DNA from 2 places in the Streptomyces sp. Edi2 genome. Region 2 is predicted to be linked to the other one. Evidence: riboswitches for the same ligand, from Rfam matches in the RefSeq annotation. Region 2 holds a riboswitch; the other holds the start of a gene.
What was found. Region 2 has a riboswitch for glycine ahead of gcvP (aminomethyl-transferring glycine dehydrogenase). Riboswitches for the same ligand answer to the same signal wherever they lie in the genome.

Region 1 (7,556 bases), 5.3 Mb from region 2:
GGAGGACGGCCTTGGGGGTGCCGTGGCCGTGGCCGGTGGCGCCCAGCGAGCCGAAGAGCTCGGCGCGCACGGTGGTCGTCTGGGCGAGCAGACCGTCCTTCTTGAGGCGTCCCACGAACATCCGGGCGGCGCGCATCGGGCCGACGGTGTGGGAACTGGAGGGGCCGATGCCGATGGAGAAGAGGTCGAAGACGGAGATGGCCACGGGGGCGGACTCCCTTGTCTGCTCGTGGTGGACGGTGGAGCGATGAAGCGGATGGGACGGTGGAGCGGTGGAGTAATGGGGCAGAGGGGACGTTTCTGCGCCGTTGGTCGAGGGTAGCGCGGACGTGGTCCGGTGCCGTCGGACGGAAGCCGTCGGGTGCGCGACGCCGCGGGTAACGAACGGTGACGGGCGGTGAGAGGAGGCGAGGGGGTGACGGGCGTCGTCGGTCGGTGTGGACAGCTGCGGGTGTGGATGGGGGCCAGGGCGGATGGAGGCCGGGGTGGACGGAGGCCTGGAGGCCTGGAGGCCAGGGGCAGGTGGCGGCACCGGGCCGTGCACCGGCCGGTCCGCCTGCCGGGCAGGCGCGGGTCCGGTCGTGTTCGGTCGTGCCTGCTTCGTGCCCGGTCCTGATCCGCGTGCGGGGGGACCGGCCGGAAACTGCCTTCCCTCCCATGAGGGGGCGGCTGCCCGCCACCGCACCGGTCATGCATGCTACGCCCGCCCCACCGGCAGCCCCTGCACCCGCATGAAGACCGGAGGGGCCCCGAAGGGCCCCGGAAGAGCCCCGGAAGAGCCCCGGAAGAGCCCCGGAAGAGCCCGGAAGCGGCGGGAAGAGCCCCGAAGAGAAGCAGAGCCGGCAGACCATGAGCCCGGGACCGACGACCCCGGGCTCACCGTCGTGCGCCGTCGTGCACCCCCCCGCCCGCCGGTCACCGGCGGGCAGCGGGCTCAGTGCATGAGTCGCGTCACAGGGACGGGTACAGCGGGAACTTCTCCGCGAGTGCGGTGACGCGGGCCTTGAGGGCTTCGGCGTCGTAGGCGGGCTTGAGGGCCTCGGCGATGATGTCGGCGACCTCGCGGAAGTCCTCGGCCTGGAAGCCGCGGGTGGCCAGCGCCGGGGTGCCGATGCGCAGACCCGAGGTGACCATCGGGGGCCGGGGGTCGTTGGGGATCGCGTTGCGGTTGACCGTGATGCCGACCTCGTGGAGGCGGTCCTCGGCCTGCTGGCCGTCGAGCTCGCTGTCGCGCAGGTCGACGAGGACGAGGTGGACGTCGGTGCCGCCGGACAGGACCGAGACGCCGTGCTGTGTGACGTCGTCCTGGACGAGGCGTTCGGCCAGGATCCGGGCGCCGTCGAGGGTGCGCTGCTGGCGCTCCTTGAAGTCGTCGGAGGCGGCGACCTTGAAGGAGACGGCCTTGGCGGCGATGACGTGCTCCAGGGGCCCGCCCTGCTGGCCGGGGAAGACCGCAGAGTTGATCTTCTTGGCCAGCTCCTGGGTGGAGAGGATCACGCCGCCGCGGGGGCCGCCGAGGGTCTTGTGGGTGGTGGTGGTCACGACGTGGGCGTGCGGCACCGGGCTGGGGTGCAGGCCGGCGGCGACCAGGCCGGCGAAGTGCGCCATGTCGACCATGAGGTAGGCGCCGACCTCGTCGGCGATGCGCCGGAAGGCGGCGAAGTCGAGCTGGCGCGGGTAGGCGGACCAGCCGGCGACGATCAGCTTGGGGCGGTGCTCCTTGGCCAGGCGCTCGACCTCCTCCATGTCGACGAGGTTGGTCTTCTCGTCGACGTGGTAGGGCACCACGTTGTAGAGCTTGCCGCTGAAGTTGATCTTCATGCCGTGGGTCAGGTGCCCGCCGTGGGCGAGGTTGAGACCCAGGATGGTGTCGCCCGGCTTGATCAGGGCGAACATGGCGGCGGCGTTGGCCTGCGCGCCGGAGTGCGGCTGGACGTTGGCGGCCTCGGCACCGAACAGGGCCTTGATGCGGTCGATCGCGATCTGCTCGACGACATCGACGTGCTCGCAGCCGCCGTAGTAGCGGCGGCCGGGGTAGCCCTCGGCGTACTTGTTGGTGAGGACGGAGCCCTGGGCCTCCATGACGGCGACGGGGGCGAAGTTCTCCGACGCGATCATTTCGAGGGTGGACTGCTGGCGGTGGAGTTCGGCGTCGACGGCGGCGGCGACATCGGGGTCGACCTCGTGGAGGGAGCTGTTCAGAAGCGACATGAGTCTTCCTGGGGGAGTCAGGGGGCGCGATCGGGGTCCGGCCGGACGGCGGGTCCGGAGGAGCTTTGGCCCGGGCGGTGCCGGACGGGGAGCCGGCGGCTCAGCTCTGGATGAAGGCGGCGTACTCGTCGGCGGAGAGCAGTTCGCCCGGCTCACCGCCGAGCTTCACCTTGAACAGCCAACCGCCCTCGAACGGGGCGGAGTTCACCAGCGAGGGATCGTTGACGACATCCTCGTTGATCTCGGTGATCTCACCGTCGACGGGCGAGTAGAGATCGCTGACCGACTTGGTCGACTCCAGCTCGCCGCAGGTCTCGCCCGCCGCGACCGTGGCACCGACCTCGGGGAGCTGCACGTAGACGACGTCGCCGAGCGCGTTGGCCGCGTGCTCGGTGATGCCGACCGTCGAGACGCCTTCCTCGGCGCCCGACAGCCACTCGTGCTCCTTGCTGTAGCGCAGCTGCTGGGGGTTGCTCATGGCTCGATTCTCCTGTACGCGAGGGTGTGGTGGTGAAGGGGGTCGCCCCTGGTGACGCCGAGGGGGAGGGGCTTGCACAGTGAGACGCACGGGTGCGCGCCGCTGCCGGGTCCGCCCCGGGTGAGCTCCTGCTTCTGCTGTCTGTGCTACTTCTGCCGCTTGTAGAACGGCAGAGCGGTGACCTCGTACGGCTCATGGCTTCCACGGATGTCCACGCACACACCCTCGGTGCCCGGTGTGGCGTAGGCGGCATCGACGTAGGCGATGGCGACCGGCTTGCCGAGGGTGGGAGAGGGGGCCCCGGAGGTGACCTCACCGATGACCGTGCCGTCGGCCGCGACGACCGGGTAGCCGGCGCGCGGGACCCGGCGGCCCGTGGCGATCAGGCCGACCAGCTTGCGCGGCGGGTTCGCCTCGGCGCGCTCGGCGGCGGCCGCCAGCGCCGTACGGCCGACGAAGTCGCCGTTGTTGGTCGTCTTCTCGAACTTCACGACCCGGCCCAGACCCGCGTCGAACGGCGTGGTCGAGGTCGTCAGCTCGTGCCCGTACAGCGGCATGCCCGCCTCCAGGCGCAGAGTGTCCCGGCAGGACAGGCCGCAGGGCACCAGACCGGCGTCCTGGCCGGCCTCGGTCAGCGCCTCCCAGAGGGCGACCGCGTCGGCCGGCCGGACGAACAGCTCGAAGCCGTCCTCGCCGGTGTATCCGGTACGGGCGATCAGCGCCTGGACGCCGGCGACGGTGCCGGGCAGGCCCGCGTAGTACTTCAGGCCGTCCAGGTCGGCGTCGGTGACCTTCTTCAGGATCCCGGGCGACTCCGGGCCCTGCACCGCGAGCAGCGCGTAGGCGTCCCGGTCGTCGCGGATCGCGGCGTCGAAGCCGCCCGCCCGCGCGGTCAGCGCATCCAGCACCACCTGGGCGTTGGAGGCGTTGGCGACGACCATGTACTCCTGGTCGGCCAGGCGGTAGACGATCAGGTCGTCCAGGATGCCGCCCTGGTCCTCACAGATCATGGTGTAGCGGGCGCGGCCGGTCCTGACGCCCCCGATGTTGCCGACCAGCGCATAGTCGAGGAGGTCGGCGGCCTGCGGGCCGGTGACGGTGATCTCGCCCATGTGGGAGAGGTCGAACAGGCCGGCGCGGGTACGGACGGCGATGTGTTCGTCACGCTCGCTGCTGTAGCGCAGCGGCATGTCCCAGCCGGCGAAGTCGGTCATGGTGGCGCCGAGCGCACGATGGGTGGCGTCCAGCGCGGTACGGCGGGGGGCATCAGTCATGGTTCCGGGCTCCCAGGCAGGGGTGACAAGACGTTCTCCCCATCTGTCATCGGAACCTGAGAGGTTCACCGGGATCCCGCGAACGGACCCGGTTTGCACCTTGGGTGGAGCCGCCCCGTGTGCCGGGCTGCGGCTCGCTTTTCAGATCTGCCTCGCCTGCGCGGTATAGGGGCCTGAGAGATTCAAGGGAGGACTTGCTCCTTCGGCGCCCCGCCATGGCGGCCGGGGACTCTCCCGCGCGGGTTCAAACGGCCGGTATGCAGTTGGCGGTGCACAGGTGAGACGCGATGTGCACGTGGCGGCCACATCATTGCACGGGATCGCCCGATAGAGGAGCCCCTGCTGTCACCCCGCCCGTGACGTGGGCAGATCGGACAATAGCCTTGATGGGCATTACCTTTTCTTGACACTCTGCGGGTAGGGGACGGACTCGAACCGGAGCAGAACCGGACGGGGAGGACGATCGCGTGCACAGTGAAGCGGCATTCGGAGCCACTTCAGACGTCGTGCCTCCGGCCGTCGCGCCTCCGGCGACCGCGCCCGCGGTGCCGCCCGCCGCCGGGCCCCGGGCCGGCCGGAGGCCGCGGCCCGTCGTCCGGCCCGGGCGCGGCGCCGAAGTCGTGGACCTGAGGGGCCGCGGACGGGCGAGGGGGGCCGCCGAGCTGCGGTTCCCGGCCGGTGACCTGGTGGTGGTCTCCGGTCTGCCGGGCAGCGGCAAGAGCACCCTGATGCACCGTGTCGTACCGCCGCTGGACGCACACGGCGCCGTGGTGCACCGCATCGATTCGCAGGACGTCCGCGAGCGCTGGGAGCACGGCAGGCTGCGCCGGCTGCCGTACGCCCTCTACCGTCCGCTGGTCCGGGCCGCCCACTACCTGACGCTGGGCCGTGCGCTGCGCTCGGGGGGCAGCGTGGTGGTGCACGACTGCGGCACCCTGGCGTGGGTGCGTGGCTGGATCGCGCGGTCGGCGGTGCGCGGCGGCCGCGGGCTGCATCTGGTGCTGCTCGATGTGCCGCCCGAGGTGGCGCTGTCCGGCCAGGAGTCGCGGGGGCGCGGGGTGTCGGGGTACGCCTTCGCGCGGCACCGCGGGGCGGTGGGCAGGCTGGTCGGCGCGGCCGAGTCGGCCCGGCTGCCGAAGGGCTGCCACTCGGCCGTCCTGCTCGACCGGCGGGCGGCGAGCGCCCTGGAGACGGTCAGCTTCGACTGAGCGCACCGCCACCGTGCCCCGAGGGTCCCTCCGCACGCCTTCTCGTCTAGGGTCTTTGGCCAGATGGCGCGGTTCGGAACGGGTGGGTGCACATGACATTTCCGCAGCAGGGGATACCGCAGCTGGCGTGGCCGGCGAACGAGCTCGAAGAGGTGCTGGCCGCCGCGGCCGGGCACCCGGGCGCCGGTGGCCGGATCGTCGAGGTGCTGGGCCGCAGCAGGGTCTGGGTGCCGCTGCCCAACGGCGGCGGACCGGAGAGCGCCGGTCCCGGCACCCGCGGCCTCGATCTGCCCACCGTCGAGCTGCACGGTGCGGCCTATGTCCCGGTCTACAGCTCCGAGCAGGAGTTCTTGCGGGCGGTCGGCGCGCATATGTCCTTCACCGTCGCCCCGGCACGGGAGTTCGCCCGCGGGCTGCCCCCGCACATCGGCATCGCGGTCAACCCGGACGGCACGATCGGCGTCCCGCTGCCGCCTCCCGCGGTGGCCGAACTGTGCCGGGAGGGGCGCCAGGAGCGGACCGGTCTGCCCAGCGGCGGCCGGGTGCGGCTCTTCGAGCCGGACTGGCAGGACGAGCCGGTGGACTTCCTGGCCGCCGCCGGACTGGAGTTCTCCGGCGCCGGAATTGTCCTGACTGCCCGGCGTGCCCTGGCAAGTGTCGAGGGCGACACGCCCGCGCTGTTCGTCGGTGTGCAGATCGGTGCGGACCCCGCGGCACTGCACGACGGCACCGCCCGCGAGGCGGTACTGTCAGCCCTCGGACGTGCGCTCGGCGCAGTGCCGGTGCCCTGGCCCGTACAGCTCGTCATGCTCGACCTCGCCCAGGGCGACCCGGTCGCCGACTGGATGCTGGAGCGTGTGCGGCCCTTCTACTCTCGGGACCACTCGTAAGCTGGATGGATGACGGGCGGGCGCACCCATGACGTGCCCTGCGGACGAAGGGACGGACCACGTGAGCGCGGGTGCGCATCAGGGGCCGGCGGCGGCCGGAGCACTGGAGCAGCTGCTCCAGCAGGTCTCGCCCGGCCGTTACGACGCCTATGAGGCGCTGCTGCAGGCGCTCGCCGCGGGCCAGGTCTGGATGCTGCTGTGGCACGGCCGGGCCGGTTCGCCCGATGCGCAGTACGGAAACATGGAGGTCGAAGGCCTCGGCTATGCGCCGTGTGTGACCTCGGCGCCCGAGCTCGCCGCCTCCGGCTGGAACCGCGACCACGAGGTCGTCACCGGCCTGGAGATCGCCGCCTCGCTCTTCCCCGACCGCTGGGGCCTGTGGCTGAATCCGCATGCCTCCGGCGGGGGTGTCGGCATCCCGTGGCTGGATCTGCGCCGTATCGCCGGTGGTCTGGACCGGCTGCCGGCCGGTCCGCTGCGGATCTCCGAACCGGTCATCGACATCCCGCAGTTCTACGCGCTGCTCGCCCAGAACGCACACCGGACGCCTGCCGTGCGGTCGCTGCGCCGGGCCTGGGTGCAGCCGGCGCTCGGTGCCCCCTATCTGGCGATCGGTCTGGATCTGTACGACACCGGCCAACAAGCGGTGGATTCGGTGCGGTTGATGATCCAGCAGTCGATCGGCGCGGTGCCGGACGGTCTGCCGGTCTCCACCGTCGCGATGAACGACGAGTTCGACCCGGTCGGCATGTGGATGCGGGCCTCCACGCGCCCGTTCTTCGACCGGGACGGCTACGCCCAGCCGCCGGGTCAGCCGGCCCAGGCTCCCGCGCCGTCGTACGGCTACGGCTACCCGCGCCCTTACTGACAGCCTGTCTCCGGCGCCCCGGGGGTAACGTCCGGGCGCCGGTCTTGTGGTGAATTGCCCCTGTATGCCCCGCGGTTGAGGACCTCTCCCGCGGGCGATCGCTCCGCTCAGCCCGAACTTTTGTCCGTATAACGGAAGGCAGTGGAGCACATCACAGTTGCGCATCCTTTCCCCATCAGGGCTGGTGACTGATCGAGAAAGGGATGAAGACTCCGGAAACAACAGACCTCGGTCCTTTGTACGAGCGTCATCCCACGGCGTCGCGTAAGCCTGAGAACTTCCATAGTGCGAACTTCCGCGATGTCCGCAGGAATTGCTGCACCGAACTTGCACCAGTGATGTGAACCAGGCCGCAATCCGCGGCGGGCAGGGGCCGGCCACCGTCGGCCGAGAGGGGTCAAAGGCACTGTGACCGCACCGATCGAGACCACCGGGGCGGCTGCTGAGGCGCAGCCGGAAGCGGTGCTGAAGGGCGTCGAGACAAAGCGGATCGAGGGGCGTTCGCTCGGTCAGATCGCCTGGCTGCGCTTCAGGCGGGACAAGGTTGCGGTGGCCGGTGCCATCGTTGTCATCCTGCTCATCGTCGTCGCCGCGCTCTCCCGTCCGATCCAGGCCCTGCTGGGACTG
Region 2 (7,556 bases):
TCCGGATACCGCAAATTCACGGCGGCGGACGTCGAGCGGCTGGCCGCCGTCCTGCGGATGCAGCGGGACCACTATCTGCCGCTGAAGGTCATCCGGGAGCATCTGGACGCCCTGGAGCGCGGTGAGCGGGTGCAGCTGCCCGCTCCCGCCACGCCGTCCCGCGATCTCGTCGAAGGCGTGCACGAGCCGGGTGAGGAGCGCCCCACGGCTGCCCGCATCGGCCGGGCGGAACTGCTGGCCGCCGCGGAGGTGGACGAGGCGGCCCTCGCCGACTGGGAGTCCTACGGACTCATCGTCCCTCATGCGGAGGGCGGATACGACATCGAGGCCGTCACGGTGGCCAAGCTCGTTGCGGACCTGGGCCGTTTCGGTCTGGAACCGCGGCATCTGCGTGCCGTGAAGGCGGCCGCCGAGCGCGAGGCGGGCCTGGTCGAGCAGGTCGTTGCACCCCTTCGGCGGCACCGTAATCCGCAGACCAGGGCCCATGCCGAAGCCACCGCCAGAGAGCTGGCGACGCTGTCCGTACGGCTGCACGCGGCACTGGTGCAGAGCGCTTTGCGGGTCCGGCTGTAGTGAGCAAACGAGTGCCCGACTACCCAAACCGGCCGGGCACGTCCTAGGGTTGCTGTGTGAACGAGCTCGACGTCGTGGGTGTCCGGGTGGAAATGCCTTCCAGCCAACCGATCGTGCTCCTGCGGGAGGTGGGAGGCGACCGATACTTGCCCATTTGGATCGGGCCAGGGGAGGCCACCGCCATCGCCTTTGCCCAGCAGGGCATGGTCCCTGCCAGGCCGCTGACGCATGACCTTTTCAAGGATGTGCTCGAAGCGGTGGGCCAGGAGCTGACGCAGGTCCGCATCACGGATCTGCGCGAGGGGGTTTTCTATGCCGAACTTGTCTTCGCGAGCGGAGTCGAGGTCAGCGCGCGTCCGTCCGACGCCATAGCGCTGGCTCTGCGCACCGGAACGCCGATCTTCGGTACCGACGGTGTGCTGGACGACGCGGGCATCGCCATCCCGGACGAGCAGGAGGACGAGGTGGAGAAGTTCCGCGAGTTCCTCGACCAGATCTCGCCCGAGGACTTCGGGACCAACAGCCAGTAATACCGGCCAGGCGAACCGCCTGTTTCCGGCCAAACCTCTAGCTGTTCCCCGTGCGGGGTCACGAGAAACCACTCGTAGGGTGATTATCACTCGGCGTGGCGAGCGCGGCGATCGTTGACGCACCCCGAGTGACTGCATACCGTCGATGTGGCAGGTCCCGTCCGGGACGTGGAGGACGGAGGGCGGCGTGGCAATCACCGGCGACGGTATGGCGGCGGAAGGGGCGTTGCCGCTCCACTCGGGCGCAACAGCGAACCCTGCCCCGGCACCGGCCGCGGCGGTGTCGGGGGACTGCGAGGCTCAGAACATCGGCTATCGCGGCCCGACCGCCTGTGCGGCAGCGGGCATCACCTATCGGCAGCTCGACTACTGGGCGCGTACGGGCCTGGTGGAGCCGAGCATCCGGCCGGCGTACGGCTCCGGCACGCAGCGGCTCTACAGCTTCCGGGACGTCGTGGTCCTGAAGATCGTCAAGCGGCTGCTGGACACCGGGGTGTCGCTGCAGAACATCCGCACCGCCGTCCAGCACCTGCGGGCGCGCGGGCTGGCGGATCTGACGCGGATGACGCTGATGAGCGACGGCGCGACGGTCTACGAGTGCACCTCGCCCGACCAGGTCGTGGACCTGCTCCAGGGCGGCCAGGGCGTCTTCGGGATCGCCGTGGGCGTGGTGTGGCGGGACGTGGAGGGCGTGCTGTCACAGCTCCACGGGGAGCGGGTGGACACCGGCGAGACCCTGATCGGGAAGAACCCGCACGACGAGCTGGCGCGGCGGCGCAACCGGGCGGGCTGAGTCCCCGGCGGCATCATCGGCCCGGCACGGGCCGATTGTCAGTGGCATGGGGCAGCATCGGAGATGTGAGACCCGCACCGACGATCCTGCATCTCGACATGGATGCGTTCTTCGCGGCCGCCGAGCAGGCGGCGAAGCCGAGCCTTCGCGGCAAGCCCGTGGTGGTCGGCGGGATCGGCGTGCGCGGGGTGGTCTCCACGGCGTCGTACGAAGCCCGGGTGTTCGGGGTCCGGTCCGCGATGCCCACGGCCCAGGCGCGGCGGCTGTGCCCCAACGCCGCTTATCTCACCCCGCGTTTCTCGCTGTACCGCCAGGTGAGCGACACGGTGATGGAGCTGCTGCACGCGCTGTCGCCGCTGGTGGAGCCGCTGAGCCTGGACGAGGCCTTCGTCGACCTGGAAGCGGGCGGGGTGCCGCCCCGGACGGCCGCCGCGCGGGCCGTGGGGGAGCGGCTGCGCCGCGAGATCCGCTCCGCCACGGGTCTGACCGGCTCGGTGGGGCTGGCCGGCGCCAAGATGCTGGCGAAGATCGGGTCCGAGGCGGCCAAGCCGAACGGTCTGGTGGTGATCGAGCCCGGTACCGAGCGGGAGCTGCTGGGCCCGATGACGGTGCGGACGCTGCCCGGGGTGGGGCCCGCGACGGCCGAGACGCTGCGCCGGGCCGGGATCCACACCGTCGCGGAGACCGCGGAGGCCGGCGAGGCCGAGCTGGTGCGGCTGCTGGGCAAGGCGCACGGTGCCGGGCTGTATGCGATGGCGCTGGGGCGGGACGACCGTCCTGTGGTGGCCGAGCGGGACGCGAAGTCGATCTCGGTCGAGGACACCTTCGAGGTCGATCTGACCGACCGGGCGCGGGTGCGGAGCGAGGTACTGCGGCTGGCGGACCGCTGCGTGGAGCGGCTGCGGGCCGCCGGGCGCTCCGGGCGGACGGTGGTCGTCAAGGTGCGCAACTACGACTTCTCGACGCTGACCCGCTCCGAGACGCTGCGTGGGCCCACCGACGACCCCGCGGTGATACGGGAGGCCGCCGTGCGGCTGCTGGAGATGGTGGACACCACCGGCGGGGTGCGGCTGCTGGGCGTGGGGGTCAGCGGCCTGGCCGACTTCACACAGGAAGACCTGTTCGCTCAGGTGGCGACGGAGCGGGAGGCGGCGGAGGCGGAGAAGGCCGCGCGGGCGGCGGCGGAGCTGTCCGGTGGCGCGGCCGCGGCGCGGGAGGCCGAGGAGGACCGGCCGCGGCGCTGGCATCCCGGACTGGACGTGGTGCACGACGAGTACGGCGCGGGCTGGGTGCAGGGGAGCGGGGTGGGGAGGGTGACCGTACGCTTCGAAACGCCATGGTCCGCACCGGGGAGGGTGCGGACCTTTGCTGTCGAGGATCCGGCGCTGCGGCCGGGGGAGCCCCTGCCGCTGGTGGGCGGGGGGCCGGCGGACGGTCAGTCGTCCGAGCCGGCGATCCTGCCGAAGTCCTTGTCACCCGAGCCGGGCGAGGACACCGGGTCGGAGGCCGGGGAGGAGATATCCAGTCGGTAGTGGTGATAGAGCTGAAGTTCCTGCTCAGGGGAGAGATGGCGGCCGACGCCGAAGTCCGGCGCGTCCTTGATCAGCTTGCGGTCGTAAGGAATGTGCAGGCCCTCACCGACCATCTTGCTGGGTTCGAGGGGGACGAACGCGTCCCGGCTGAAGAGTCCGGTGCGCACGGCCGCCCACTCCGGTTCCCCCGTCGCGTCGTCGAGGTAGACCTCGTCGATCGTGCCTATTTTGGCGCCGTTACGGTCGAACGCTTTGCGGCCGATCAGGCTCCGGGGATCGATATCGGTTTGCACGGTCCCTCCAATTGGTCGCAACTGCCCTCTGACAACAACCAAACGGCACATTTCATGCCCTGGCCACTCGAAGGATCCTTCGAGTGCGGCGCTGGTAGGCTGGCCAATGGCCGCTGACCCCGTGCGGGAGAGTCCTTTGTCGTTCGCGGCGAGGGCGCCGAAGGAGCAAATCCTCCCCGGAATCTCTCAGGCACACGTACCGCGTGGGCGAGGTCACTCTGGAAAGCAGGGCGGGCCGCGGAAGGCACAGCTCCGGGACCCCTCCTCACCGACGGTGAAAGCCGGGCCGCCTCGCGCGGGCCGGTGAAGCTCTCAGGTTGAGATGACAGAGGGGGAGGCCGTCCGGGCACCCGTGCCGTGGTGCCCCTCGTAGGTCGTACGACCAGGAGGCCCCCGCAGATGACCACCAATCGCATCTCCTTGACCGAGCTGGAACGCGGCACCCCCTTCGAGCGGCGGCACATCGGTCCCGACCACGAGGCGCAGGCGAAGATGCTCGCGCACATCGGGTTCGGATCGCTGGACGAGCTCACCGACACCGCCGTTCCCGATGTGATCAAGAGCGCGGAGGCGCTCGGGCTGCCGCAGGCCCGTACCGAGGCCGAGGTGCTGCAGGAGCTGCACGGCCTCGCGGACCGCAACCAGGTGCTGGCGTCCATGATCGGACTCGGCTACTACGGCACGTTCACCCCGCCGGTGATCCTGCGCAATGTCATGGAGAACCCGGCCTGGTACACGGCCTACACCCCCTACCAGCCGGAGATCTCGCAGGGGCGCCTCGAGGCGCTGCTGAACTTCCAGACGATGGTCGCCGAGCTGACCGGTCTGCCCACCTCCGGCTCCTCGCTGCTGGACGAGGGCACCGCGGCCGCCGAGGCGATGGCGCTCTCCCGCCGGGTCGGCAAGGTCAAGCAGGGCATCTTCCTGGTCGACGCCGACTGTCTGCCGCAGACCATCGCCGTGATCCAGACCCGTGCGGAGCCCACCGGCGTCGAGGTCGTGGTCGCCGACCTGTCCGACGGCATCCCGGCCGAGATCGCCGAGCGAGGTGTGTTCGGCGTGCTGCTGCAGTACCCCGGCGCCTCCGGTGCGGTCCGTGACCCGCGCGCCGTGATCGAGCAGGCCCACGAGCTGGGCGCGGTCGTCACCGTTGCCGCCGATCTGCTCGCCCTGACGCTGCTGACCTCGCCCGGCGAGCTCGGCGCGGACATCGCCGTCGGCACCACCCAGCGCTTCGGCGTCCCGATGGGCTTCGGCGGGCCGCACGCCGGCTTCATGGCCGTCCGCGACCAGTTCGCCCGCAGCCTGCCCGGGCGTCTGGTGGGCGTCTCCGTCGACGCCGACGGCAACAAGGCCTACCGCCTTGCGCTGCAGACCCGCGAGCAGCACATCCGCCGCGAGAAGGCCACCAGCAACATCTGCACCGCGCAGGTGCTGCTCGCCGTCATGGCCGGCATGTACGCCGTCTACCACGGCCCCGAGGGGCTGCGGACGATCGCCCGCCGCACCCACCGCTACGCCGCGGTCCTCGCCGAAGGCCTGCGGGCCGGCGGGGTGGAAATCGTGCACGGCGCGTACTTCGACACGCTGACCGCGCGGGTGCCCGGCCGGGCGGCCGAGGTCGTCGCCGCCGCCCGCGAGGCCGGGGTCAACCTCCGGCAGGTCGACGCCGACCTCGTCGGTATCGCGTGCGACGAGACCACCGGGCGTGCGCAGCTGGCCGGCGTCTGGGGCGCCTTCGGGGTGCACGGCGACGTCGAGCAGCTGGACGCGGCCGCCGCCGAGACGCTGCCGCAGGACCTGCTGCGCAGCGACGACTACCTCACCCACCCGGTCTTCCACCAGTACCGCTCCGAGACCGCGATGCTGCGCTACCTGCGCACCCTCGCGGACAAGGACTACGCACTGGACCGCGGCATGATCCCGCTCGGCTCCTGCACCATGAAGCTGAACGCGACCACCGAGATGGAGCCGGTCACCTGGCCCGCCTTCGGGCAGCTGCACCCCTTCGCGCCGGCCGCCCAGGCCCAGGGCTATCTCACGCTCATCCAGGAGCTGGAGGAACGGCTGGCCACCGTCACCGGCTATGACAAGGTCTCCATCCAGCCCAACGCCGGATCGCAGGGCGAGCTGGCCGGCCTGCTGGCGGTGCGTGCCTACCACCGCGCCAACGGTGACGAGCAGCGCACGGTCTGCCTGATCCCGTCCTCCGCGCACGGCACCAATGCCGCCAGCGCGGTGATGGCCGGGATGAAGGTCGTCGTCGTCAAGACCGGTGAGGACGGCGAGGTCGACGCCGACGATCTGCACACCAAGATCGAGAAGCACCGTGACGAACTCGCGGTCCTGATGGTCACCTACCCCTCCACCCACGGCGTGTTCGAGGAGCACATCACCCAGATCTGCGCGACGGTGCACGACGCCGGCGGCCAGGTCTACGTCGACGGCGCCAACCTCAATGCGCTGGTCGGCCTCGCCGAGCCCGGCAAGTTCGGCGGCGATGTCTCGCACCTCAACCTGCACAAGACGTTCTGCATCCCGCACGGCGGCGGTGGCCCGGGCGTCGGCCCGGTCGGCGTACGCGCCCACCTGGCGCCGTACCTGCCCAACCACCCGCTGCAGCCCGGCGCGGGCCCCGAGACGGGCGTGGGACCGATCTCCGCGGCGCCCTGGGGCTCGGCCGGCATCCTGCCGATCTCCTGGGCGTACGTCCGCCTGATGGGCGGCGAGGGCCTCAAGCGCGCCACCCAGGTCGCGGTGCTGAGCGCCAACTACATCGCCAAGCGCCTGGAGCCGCACTACCCGGTGCTCTACACCGGCCCCGGCGGTCTGGTCGCGCATGAGTGCATCATCGATGTGCGGCAGCTGACCAAGGCGACCGGCGTGAGCATCGACGACGTCGCCAAGCGGCTCATCGACTACGGCTTCCACGCGCCGACGATGTCGTTCCCGGTGGCCGGCACGCTGATGATCGAGCCGACCGAGAGCGAGGACCTCGGCGAGCTGGACCGGTTCTGCGACGCGATGATCGCCATCCGTGCGGAGATCGAGAAGGTCGGCACGGGGGAGTGGGACAAGGACGACAACCCGCTGCGCAACGCCCCGCACACCGCGGGCGCGCTCGGTGGCGAGTGGTCGCACCCGTACACCCGCGAGGAGGCCGTCTTCCCGGCCGGTGTCGAGGCCTCGGAGAAGTACTGGCCGCCGGTGCGGCGCATCGACGGTGCCTTCGGCGACCGTAACCTCGTCTGCTCCTGCCCGCCGCTGGACGCGTACGACAAGTGAGTCACGGCATCTGAGTCAGGGCAACTGCTCCGGGCGAGGATGCACCGCGGCGGATGCACCGCAACATTCAAGGGCCCTCGGCAGATCTGCCGGGGGCCCTGTGGTGCGTGCCGCTCGCGGGTCAGGCGGCGGCGGTGGCGCGAGTGCGGTGCGGGGCGATGACCTGCCCGTCCGGCAGCAGCTCACCGGTGTCCTCGAAGAGCAGGACGCCGTTGCAGAGCAGGCTCCAGCCCTGCTCCGGGTGGTGCGCCACAAGGTGTGCGGCCTCCCGGTCGGTGGAGTCGGCTGACGGGCATGGCGGTTGGTGCTGGCACATGGAGGTTGTCTTTCGCTGCGGTGTGGTGAACGTCGTTGTGCGGCTCGATGAGCTGTGCATGGCCGCTCCCCCGTTTCCATCGGTCGGTCCCAGTGTTGCCCCACGGAGGGGATTCCGCAGGGATTTCGCAGCAGCGGTACTCACTCGATACGGACGCGTCACCCGTGCGGGCGGTTGCTCCCAATTGCACTCCTCCCCAAGCGGGTTGGGAGTGGTAGCCGCGGACTAGCCCGC

Region 1: linked by a shared signal. The riboswitch ahead of gcvT (glycine cleavage system aminomethyltransferase GcvT) and the one ahead of gcvP (aminomethyl-transferring glycine dehydrogenase) in region 2 are both predicted to bind glycine.

Annotation. Positions count from the first base shown of each region.
Region 1 covers NZ_JBEJGX010000003.1:6,342,038-6,349,593, forward strand. Annotated here, with positions in the region: gene ABR737_RS31325 (L-serine ammonia-lyase) at 1-205, opposite strand, end outside; gene glyA (serine hydroxymethyltransferase) at 952-2,211, opposite strand; gene gcvH (glycine cleavage system protein GcvH) at 2,312-2,689, opposite strand; gene gcvT (glycine cleavage system aminomethyltransferase GcvT) at 2,836-3,963, opposite strand; glycine riboswitch at 4,115-4,210, opposite strand; gene ABR737_RS31345 (AAA family ATPase) at 4,509-5,171, shown strand; gene ABR737_RS31350 (enhanced serine sensitivity protein SseB) at 5,264-6,061, shown strand; gene ABR737_RS31355 (enhanced serine sensitivity protein SseB C-terminal domain-containing protein) at 6,123-6,929, shown strand; gene ABR737_RS31360 (ABC transporter permease) at 7,338-7,556, shown strand, end outside.
Region 2 covers NZ_JBEJGX010000003.1:1,091,883-1,099,438, reverse strand. Annotated here, with positions in the region: gene ftsR (transcriptional regulator FtsR) at 1-573, shown strand, start outside; gene ABR737_RS08260 (bifunctional nuclease family protein) at 630-1,103, shown strand; gene ABR737_RS08255 (MerR family transcriptional regulator) at 1,291-1,896, shown strand; gene ABR737_RS08250 (DNA polymerase IV) at 1,962-3,428, shown strand; gene ABR737_RS08245 (PRC-barrel domain-containing protein) at 3,332-3,721, opposite strand; glycine riboswitch at 3,836-3,933, shown strand; glycine riboswitch at 3,934-4,060, shown strand; gene gcvP (aminomethyl-transferring glycine dehydrogenase) at 4,121-7,006, shown strand; gene ABR737_RS08235 (DUF5999 family protein) at 7,128-7,322, opposite strand.